Regions from separate parts of the Clostridium sp. BJN0013 genome, predicted to be linked through region 1. Evidence: riboswitches for the same ligand, from Rfam matches in the RefSeq annotation. Region 1 holds a riboswitch; each other region holds the start of a gene.

The links. A riboswitch is a leader RNA that binds a small molecule or an ion and turns the genes downstream of it on or off. The one in region 1 is predicted to bind cyclic di-GMP.
Region 2: another riboswitch for cyclic di-GMP. It lies ahead of AB3K27_RS06125 (A24 family peptidase); the one in region 1 lies ahead of AB3K27_RS07095 (3-oxoacyl-[acyl-carrier-protein] synthase III C-terminal domain-containing protein).
Region 3: another riboswitch for cyclic di-GMP. It lies ahead of AB3K27_RS19950 (hypothetical protein); the one in region 1 lies ahead of AB3K27_RS07095 (3-oxoacyl-[acyl-carrier-protein] synthase III C-terminal domain-containing protein).

The regions. Positions count from the first base shown of each region.
Region 1 is NZ_CP162495.1:1,380,038-1,383,322, reverse strand. Features, by position in the region: partial or broken gene AB3K27_RS07105 (IS5 family transposase) at 1-55, opposite strand, end outside; gene AB3K27_RS07100 (pyridoxamine 5'-phosphate oxidase family protein) at 274-669, shown strand; cyclic di-GMP riboswitch class I at 1,101-1,189, shown strand; gene AB3K27_RS07095 (3-oxoacyl-[acyl-carrier-protein] synthase III C-terminal domain-containing protein) at 1,301-2,287, shown strand; gene AB3K27_RS07090 (methyl-accepting chemotaxis protein) at 2,327-3,285, shown strand, end outside.
Region 2 is NZ_CP162495.1:1,178,251-1,181,535, reverse strand. Features, by position in the region: gene AB3K27_RS06135 (GspE/PulE family protein) at 1-476, opposite strand, end outside; gene AB3K27_RS06130 (type II secretion system protein) at 552-1,061, opposite strand; gene AB3K27_RS06125 (A24 family peptidase) at 1,193-1,954, opposite strand; cyclic di-GMP riboswitch class II at 2,008-2,094, opposite strand; gene AB3K27_RS06120 (ATP-binding protein) at 2,136-2,498, shown strand; SAM riboswitch class I at 2,721-2,822, shown strand; gene AB3K27_RS06115 (ABC transporter substrate-binding protein) at 3,072-3,285, shown strand, end outside.
Region 3 is NZ_CP162495.1:3,860,290-3,863,574, forward strand. Features, by position in the region: gene AB3K27_RS19940 (3-oxoacyl-[acyl-carrier-protein] synthase III C-terminal domain-containing protein) at 1-365, opposite strand, end outside; gene AB3K27_RS19945 (hypothetical protein) at 296-805, opposite strand; gene AB3K27_RS19950 (hypothetical protein) at 873-1,205, opposite strand; cyclic di-GMP riboswitch class I at 1,352-1,441, opposite strand; gene AB3K27_RS19955 (FAD-binding oxidoreductase) at 1,553-2,959, opposite strand; gene AB3K27_RS19960 (electron transfer flavoprotein subunit alpha/FixB family protein) at 2,983-3,285, opposite strand, start outside.

The DNA of each region.
Region 1 (3,285 bases):
GTCGGTTGTCTTTTGGAGGTCGTCCTGTTTTTGCTATTGGAATTAAGTTTTTTATTTGATCCCATTATTCATCTGATATTTCATAACGCTTCTGTGACATATTTGCACCCTCCAAGTTTTTTATCTTATTTTACCTAAAACTCGGTTCTTTCGCAATATTTAGTTTTCAGACACACCCTAATTTAATACTAAAATTATGCAAAAATCATACTTGTTATTTTAAATACAAGAGTTAAAATGATTATATCATACAAATTGAAAGGAGTAATTAAAATGAATGAAGTTTATCAATATCTAAAAGATATCGGTACCTATTACCTAGCAACATCTGAAGGCGATCAACCAAGGGTTCGACCTTTTGGTACAATAGCTATCTTTGAAGGAAATCTTTACATTCAGACTGGAAACGTCAAAAAGGTATTTGCACAAATGAAAAAGAATCCTAAAGTTGAGATCTGTGCTATGGGTAAAGATGGAACTTGGATACGTATTACAGCCACTGCTGTACAGGATGACAGAGTTGAAGCTAGACAACATATGCTTGATGAATATCCAAATCTTAAAAATATGTATGCTGCTGACGATGGAAATTGTGAAGTACTTTACCTAAAAAGTGCAACTGCCACCATATATTCCTTTACAGAAAAACCTAAAACTATTAAGTTTTAAACTTACTTTCAAAATATTGAGCTATTATACATAAACACATCATCTTATGTTATTAGAGTTAAACCAATAAGATTGTGTAATGGTTCTATATAAAGCTAAGGTTATTCATAGACAAATATTTTCTGTTAGTAACCCTAGTCTAATGTTACTATTTCAAGGTAGTTTATTCTCCTCCACCAGATTTATACTCTATCATATTTCTATTCGATTTATCAATTTTGTAACAAATGATTTACTCAGCATCACATACTACAACTAAATTACGAATGAGACAATTTAAATTCTATAAAAAAACAGCCTTTTTTTATCTTATAGTAAAATTATATTTTACTATAAATTACATATTTACACTAATTACGTCATACAAATTACAAAAATAAAATATTTCTATTGAATTTTGTAAAATTTGGGCGTAATATAGTTTATATAAATATTGATAATAGCACACTTATCGAAAGGTAGGGTCGCAAAGCTATGGGTCTTAAGAAAATTATTTTTCTATGATTGCCAGGTTGCCAAAGTTTATCTAACTATAAAAAATCATGTATATTTTGGTGCCTATTATTAATAGTAAATAATGGGCACTTTTAATTTATAAAGTGATAAAGTGCTATTTTAGGGAGGACATAAATTGGGAGTAAAATTAAGTTATATTGATGTATGCCATGGATCAAAAGTTATTTCAAATGATTTTTATCTTGAATACTTTAGAAAACAAGACAAGGATATTAAACACCTACTTGCAGATGTAATGGGAAGAGATAAAAGATATATGCTAGATGATGGTGAGTCAGCCCTTCAACTAACTATAAAGGCAGGAAAATCCGTGTTAAAAAAAGCTAATCTTGAAGGAAAAGACATTGATGCAATTATATATTCCTCCATATTGCCAGAATATATATCACCTGCAACGTCAATTTTAATACATAAAGAATTAAATATGAGTGCTAATGTAATGTGCCTTGATGTCAATGCAAATTGTGCAGGTATGGCTGTTGCCCTTGAAAATATGTCAAATTATCTTATGTCATCAAAACGTGCAAAAAGAGTTCTTATAATTGGCTGCGATGACGATAATGCTATTATAAATCATGATAATGAGCTATGTTATGGTAATTACGGTTATGCAGCATGCGCAATGATTTTAGAAAAGGTTGATGAGGACTGTGGCTTAATTGATAATGAATATTATGTGAACACAGATATAGTGGACAAGGTTCTTTATCCAAGCCGTGGGTTTTCAAGTTTTTTGAAATCAAAAAATTTGGATGAACTTTATCTTAAGTGGCTTCCTTTTAGCAGTGAGAAGTTTATTTCAAATGCTGTTAGAATTATGGAAAAAATGATTAAACGAAATGGAATTACAAAGGATGATATAAGTATGTTCTGTTTTTCACAGCTTGCAGTTAAAAATATATATAAAATAAGAGAAGCTATGGATATATCTGAGGAAAAAAGCTTGTATATTGGAGATAAATATGGATACACAGGTACAAGCAGTCCCTTCATAGCACTTTATGAAGCAATAGAAAAAGGTAAGGTAAAAAGAGGAGACTATATAATGATTTGGACATTTGCTGCAGGATCACAAGGCATAGTTATATTATTCAAATATTAAACAAGATTTTAAATAAAAATTATATAATGGGGGTACTAAATGGAATATAAAGAAAGTTTTCAAAAAATCTTTAATAAGAAGTCTTTAAAAATAGTTCTAATAATTTACATGGTATGTTGCATTATGTCTTTTATATGTTTTTCTGTTATGAAATTAATTGGTATAAACGACGAAATAACTTCAAATACCTTGATTGTACTTGGAATACTTGTTGCTATTTATGGAGCAGTATTTTATAAGTGCTATAAATGGGTAGTTGCTTGCGACAGTATTGACCCAAAAGCTTTAAATGTAACTAAAATCTTAGTTTTAACAATAACGTATTTTCAATATTTATATCTTAATTTTACTATGCATTTGAATTCTGTGTGGTTAATAGTTATCTTTTTTGTTATCCTCGGAGCTCTGTTTTTCGATCTTAAAATGATAATAGCTTCAGTAGTATTAAGTGCTTTATGTATTGTAATAGTATTTATTCATAATCCATCTATTCTTAAGTATGAAAAATTGGCAAGTGCAGAAATATATATGACTATGGTTACTGTGGTTATTACTTTTGTACTTCTTTTTATAATGGTCTACATGGCATCAAAGCTCTTGAAATCAATTAGTGAAAAAGAAGCTGAAATTAGAGAAGAAAATGAAAAATTGCTTAAGTTATTTAAAAGAATATCTGAGATTTCAAATACTGTCTTATCATCTAGTGAAAATTTAAGTGCTGCTATTGCAGAACAGACAAGTTCTCTTGTTGAAGTTTCAGATGCAACAAGCCTCGCATCTCAGAATTCAGATGAAATGCTTGATAAATCAAATAACAATGAAGATATACTCCATACTTTGTTAAATACTAATGAAGTTGTTGTTGATAAGATTAAAGACAGCAAAAATAAAATAAATAATCTTATAGGAATTACAGAAGATAATCAAAAATCATTGAATGATACTCTTTCAATTATTTCAAATATAAAAGATGAAATAGCAAATACATTTGAGTCAAC
Region 2 (3,285 bases), 200 kb from region 1:
AAAAAGTTTTTCTTATAATTTTGTGCCGCTTCCTGGGCTTTACTTTTTCCATAATATTTTTCAATGTTGTCCAGAATACTGCTTTTTAAAGTTATGGCTGTTTTAATATTATATCCCGTGGCCATCTTTATATCTTCAATAGCAAAATAATTTAGGGGATCACTCATGGCTACAAGTAGAGAACCATTCATAATATCTATGGGAATAGCTTCATATTTTTTTGCAATACCTGCCGGTATAATATCTATAATATCCTGCCTTACATTGATATTATCCAAATTCACCAGAGGTATTCCAAGTTGCTGCTTTATAGCATCTACTATCTGTTCATTGGTAATAAAACCCTTGTCTACAAGTATTTTACCAAGCTTTTCGCCTGTGCTTTTCTGTAAAATAAGGGCTTTTTGTAGCATTTTTTCTGTTATAACTCCTGCATCTACCAGAATTTCTCCCAGACGTTTTTTTATCTTTGACATAAATCTACTCCTTATATTCGTTAATAGTTTTATTATACCAAGGGAGAACACGACAAAACATGTTCTCCCTTAAAATTATTGAACTATAAATGCCTGGGTGGCACTTCCGCCACTATCAGCTCCTACTACGCCGTACCCATTTTTATATACCACCACTATAACTTCTCCTTTTTTGACAGCGCTAGGATTGGATAGTCCTGCATGACTTTTTACAGTTTTTTCATTACTATTATCGGTAAGACTAGTATTTGTCTTATCAATAACTTCATATGCATTCCCTGTACCATTCTTATTAGTAAATGGATTGAATAACTGATTTGATGTATTGCCTGTGACAAAAGCTCCTTTAAATTCGTTTAATAACTCTGCCTTATTTAAATAGGTAGTATTGCCTCCTACGTTACTAGCCTTAGTTTCCAGATATGCCCTTACAGTATTGACATTAGTTGTAACCCCTGCATTTTTAGAATTATTTTTAAATATCTGGGATTTAGGTACTAAAACCACAGCCAGTATAGCTACAATAGCAAGAACTATCATAAGCTCAATCAGTGTAAAACCCCTCTTCTTTTTTATCACTTCCATAATATCTTTATCCCCCTTAATTAAAATTAAAAAATAAGCAGAAAATTGTCTAAATTATTAAGAATCACTGGATTCAACTTTATCACATCACCCCTTAAACTAACACATCTTCTCAAAAATAATTTTTCCATTTATAAGCAACTAAATAAGTACCATTTTATAATACCTTCTCCAAGAAATATTGTAATTGCAGAAGCTATAACCATAAATGGTCCAAAGGGAATATAATCCTTTCTAGACTTCTTTCTCAGCAAGATGAGAATTACTCCTGCAGCCGCCCCTATAATAAAAGCCATAAACAACATAACTATTGTATATTTAAACCCCAAAAATAGGCCACATACCACTGAAATTTCCACATCTCCCCAACCCATGCCACCTTTAGTTATAAGGATAATTAAAGATAAAAAAACTCCTGCCAATATTCCTCCATAAATGTAGGTTTTTATAGGCATTCCCCTATAAAAATATATTCCTAAAAATACTATGCCAGCAGCTATACCTGTTCCTGTAGTTTTAAAATAAACATCTTTAGTATCAGAATCTATCATTCCTATCACGATCATAATACTTATAAATACTATGTATTTTACAAATTCTATACTTATACCAAATTTAATATAAACACATAGATAAAATATTGCTGTTATAAATTCCAAGACAGGATATCTGAAAGATATTTTTTTACCACAATATCTACATCTTCCCCTTAAAACTACATAACTTATTATAGGAATTAGGTCATACACCTTAATTTTTTTATTACAATTCATACAATGTGAAGGTGGATATGCAATGGACTCACCTTTAGGTATTCTACATATACAAACATTTAAAAAGCTTCCCACTATAGCCCCAAAAATTAAAACAACAATACCATAATAAATATCCATAACCCACTCTCCATTTTTAAAAAACAAGACCCCGTATTCATAAATGCTATTTATGAACACAGGGCCGGTTGCATCACTAACTCTAATACACACAAGGATGCCCGAATTAAAGTGCGTATTTCATCGTTTCCCTTAATTTGTTTAATCTTACCATAAAAATAATACAATTTCAATAAGTTTTATGGAAGTTTATAATGGAAACAATGAAAAAGTAATTTTAGAATTTTCCATAGAAAATACAGGTATGGGCATTAAAGAGGAAGTTAAAAATCAAATTTTCAAAAAATTTATTTGCCATCAGCCACCTCACAGTAAATATCATTCTACTACAGGCCTTGGACTTTTAATATCAAAAGAACTGGTAAAAATTATAAATAGAAATATATGGTTTGAAAGTAAAGAAAATGAGGGAAGTACATTTAATTTTATGGCAGAATTCTTACTGGATCTCAATAAAACTATAAGTGAAGGTAATATTAATTTAGAAAATACAAACTGGTCAGAAGCGGCAGATAAGATCATTATCTGTCATGATTACAGATAATAGATGTCCATGTATAATACTATTATTTACATCTACCGGCAGCCTTTCATTATATATAGATATACAAATTGGAAACTAAATTATTTATAATAACTGTCCACATTTAAAGCCTGACCGTGGATCCTACTAGGTTCTTATTTTTTCTTAGTGTGCATTCTGCTTTTTCATCTTCTCATTGACAAAGTATATTTTATTTGATATCATAATGCTAATTAAATATATTTCTTATCTAGAGAGACGGAGGGACTGGCCCTATGATGTCCGGCAACCTAAATTTTATTTAAAGGTGCTAATTCCTACAGGTAATTACCTGAAAGATGAGAATTGAGAAAATCTACTTTCTTGTATCTCGTTTTTACAAGAAAGTTTTTTATTTTACAAAATAAATATATTAATACATTTCAGTTCACCAGAAATACTGGAGACTAAATTTATTTTTACGTGAATTTTTATTAAAAATACTCATAAATATTATGACTAATCAATTCAAGTAAAAATTTACATAATGGAGTATAGCGCTATGCCCATATTAAATTATGCTAATGTTATTTAATAATGGGAGGAAAATTGAACATGAAAAATTTATTAATTTTAGTCTTAACGGCAATATTATCTTTAGGGACAGTTGGATGTTCTAAGTCAAATAACACTAACAGCAAAAATACATCAAATTCAAAAGAAATCATAATAAAATATCCCAATACTCAATGGTATGATGCAGTGTATATTGCTGATTCAAAGGGATATTTTAAAGAACAGGGAATAAAAATTAAATATGTGGGAGAAA
Region 3 (3,285 bases), 1.6 Mb from region 1:
ATAAGCTCCCTTATATGCTCTATATTTGCAAATGCAAATTGTGAAAAACAAAACATACTAATATTATCTTCTGTTAATCCTTTCTTCTTTAACATTCTAGTCATAATTTCAGCTGCAGGATAAACGCATGCCCCTCCATCAAAAGGAAGCCATTTGAAACGAAATTCATCTACATTTTTTGATTTAAAAAAACTGGAAAATCCATTCCGTGGACACATAATATTTTCACTTTCTTCTGTGTTTATATAATATTCCGCATCAAGTATCCCACAATTTTCATTTACTTTTTCTAGAACTACTGCACAAGCAGCATGTCCATAATTGCCATAACAAAGTTCATTATTAGGAGCAACCAAGGAATGCATATCATCATAACCCACAACAAGGCTTTTTTTGCTCGATTTGATGCTATTAAATAATTTGATGCGAGTTCCAGAGCAACCGTCATACCAGCACAATTGGCATTCATATCAAAACACATTACATTTCTTCCTGCATTTAACTCTTTATGTAATAAAATTGACATTGAAGGTGCAATATATTCCGACAATATAGAGGAACATATTATCATATCTATGTCATTACCGGTCAAGTTTGCCTTGACTAATACAGATTTTGATACTTTTAGAGCTAAAGATAAAGTTGTTTCATCATCGTCAAACATAAATCTTTTATCCCTACCCATTATATCCTCTAACAAATGATTTACATGTTTACCTTGCTTCTCGAAGTGCTTTAAATAAAAATCATTTGAAACAACTTTAGAACCATGACAGATATCAATACAATTCAATTTTACACCCATATTAGCCCTCCTTAAACAACAAAAATAATAAGTTTATAAGATTCCACCTAATTTCCTCTATAGGCTATTATACTATCTCCACATCAAGTCCTGAATTTCTGGCTATTCTTGTAAACTGCATCTTTAAAGTTGCATTGTTTCCCGCATTTATGATAACTTTCTTGAAATTCAAATCTTTATACATCTTAAAGCAGCTTTCCAACATCGGCACCATATCCCGGGTAGAAACCTTTAATTCTTTGCAATCAAAAGATAAAATGTACTGAGAAGGTTGTATAGTAGATACTATTTTTTGGAATTCTTCCATAAAACTTTCAGCATCTTTCTCTTCATACATACCCCATACTTTTACATCCAATTCTTTTTTTCCCTTGTCCAAATTAATTTCATGTTTTTTCATAATTTAATACACCTGTCCTTTCATTTATTTAAATTTATTATTAGTATTAATAATAATTATCATCCTGATCAAAAATTAAAAGGTGCCTATATAGCATAGGCACCAAAAAAGTATAAATACACATATTAAAGTCTTATAATTATAATTTTGGCAACCTGGCAATCATAGAAAAATAACTTTTCTTTAGACCCATAGCTTTGCGACCTTATTTTTCAATAAGTGTGCTATTATCAATATATATTCATAATTTTACATGTAATTTTTAGAATTTTCAAGAATAATATCTAAACTTTACCTTAATTTTTTCATTTTTTAAAAGATTATTCATTATTTAATTAAACTTTTCTTCAATCCACCATATCTCCTTGATTTAAAATGCCATTTGGATCAAATACTTTCTTAATTCCTTCCATAATTTCAATTTCCTTTTTACTGAATTGAAGAGGCATATGTTTTTTTCTCAGTTTTCCAGTTCCATGTTCTGCAGTTATTGTTCCTCCATATTTTATAGCAGTTTTATATATGGCTTCTTTAAGTTCTTCATAATTAGCAGGTAGCTTCCCATTATCACCCATAATAAAATTATGAATATTTCCATCTCCTATATGTCCAAGAGAAACAATTTTATTGTCATATTCTTTAGTTAATCTTTTTACATCATCAAAAAAATCAGGTACAGATGAAGGTGGTACAGCTACATCCATAATATCTGCTATATTATTTTTGTAGGGACCATATGCATTACTTCTTATCTCCAAAAGATGTCTCTGCTCTTTTTCAGTTTCTGCTATAATGCTGTCTACAGAGTTATGTCTCTCACATATTTCTACTAATTTTTCACTATTTGAATATAAATCCTCTTCACTGGCATAATCAAGTATAAACATTAAATCTACTGAACCTTTAACTGCGGGCCACTTAGTTCCAAGCTGCTTGGCTGATTCTTCACATATGATCCTGTCCATATACTCAATAGCAAGAGGTGTAATTCCCTCCTGTAGTATTTCAGGTACTGCATCACAAGCTTCTCTCTGGCTATTGAATGAAACCAGTAATGTTCCATTATATTTACTTGCAGCATATAATCTCAATGTAACTTTTGTAATAACTCCAAGGGTTCCTTCTCCGCCTATCATAAGTTGAAGCAAATCATAACCCATATTATTCTTTAATAACTTTCCACCCAGTGTAACTATTTCTCCTGTAGCAAGAACCACTTCCAATGCCTTAACATGATTTCTCATGATTCCATGTTTTACTGCCCTGGTGCCTCCAGCATTTGCTGCCACCATCCCTCCAACTTGTGCTCCTTCATCTCCTGGATGCACTGGAAAAAACAGCTTACCATTTTTACTTAATACTTCTAATAGTTGTGCCAGTGTTGCTCCAGCTTCCAGCGTAATCATAATATTCTTTTCATCAAATTCCACAACTTTGTTTAATCTTTCTATGGATAAAATAATACTTGGCTGCGTGGGTATGGCTCCTGCAACTACTCCTGTTCCGCCACCTCTAACTACTACAGGCAATAATTCCTTGTTTGCATATTTTAATATTTTTGATATTTCCTCTGGGGACGCCGGTTTTACCACCACACAATCTTTACATGCTTCAGGACGAAGTAAAGATTCAGTTTCATCATAAAGATACCTCTGCATCTTAGATAAATCACTTGTAACCCAATCTTCTCCTACAATTGCTTTTAAATTTTCAACTACCTTCTCGGGTGAATTTTTAATTAAATCTGTATTCATTTTTATCCCTTCTTTTTTATTATTTAACAATTTATAGTTTCTAAACTGCTTTCTTTTATTTTAGTGATCAAATCAGGTATTACCTTATACATATCATCAACTATTCCATAGTCTGCTATATTAAATATAGGAGCTGAAGGATCTGTATTGATTGCAACAATAAAACCCGATTCTTTCATTCCTGCAAGGTGCTGTGGTGCTCCTGAAATTCCACAAGCTATATATAATTTAGGTTTTACCCTGTTGCCGCTGTATCCTACTTGAAAATCTTTGGATATAAAACCTTCTTCAACTATTTCCCTGCTGGCTCCAACTACACCTCCTAA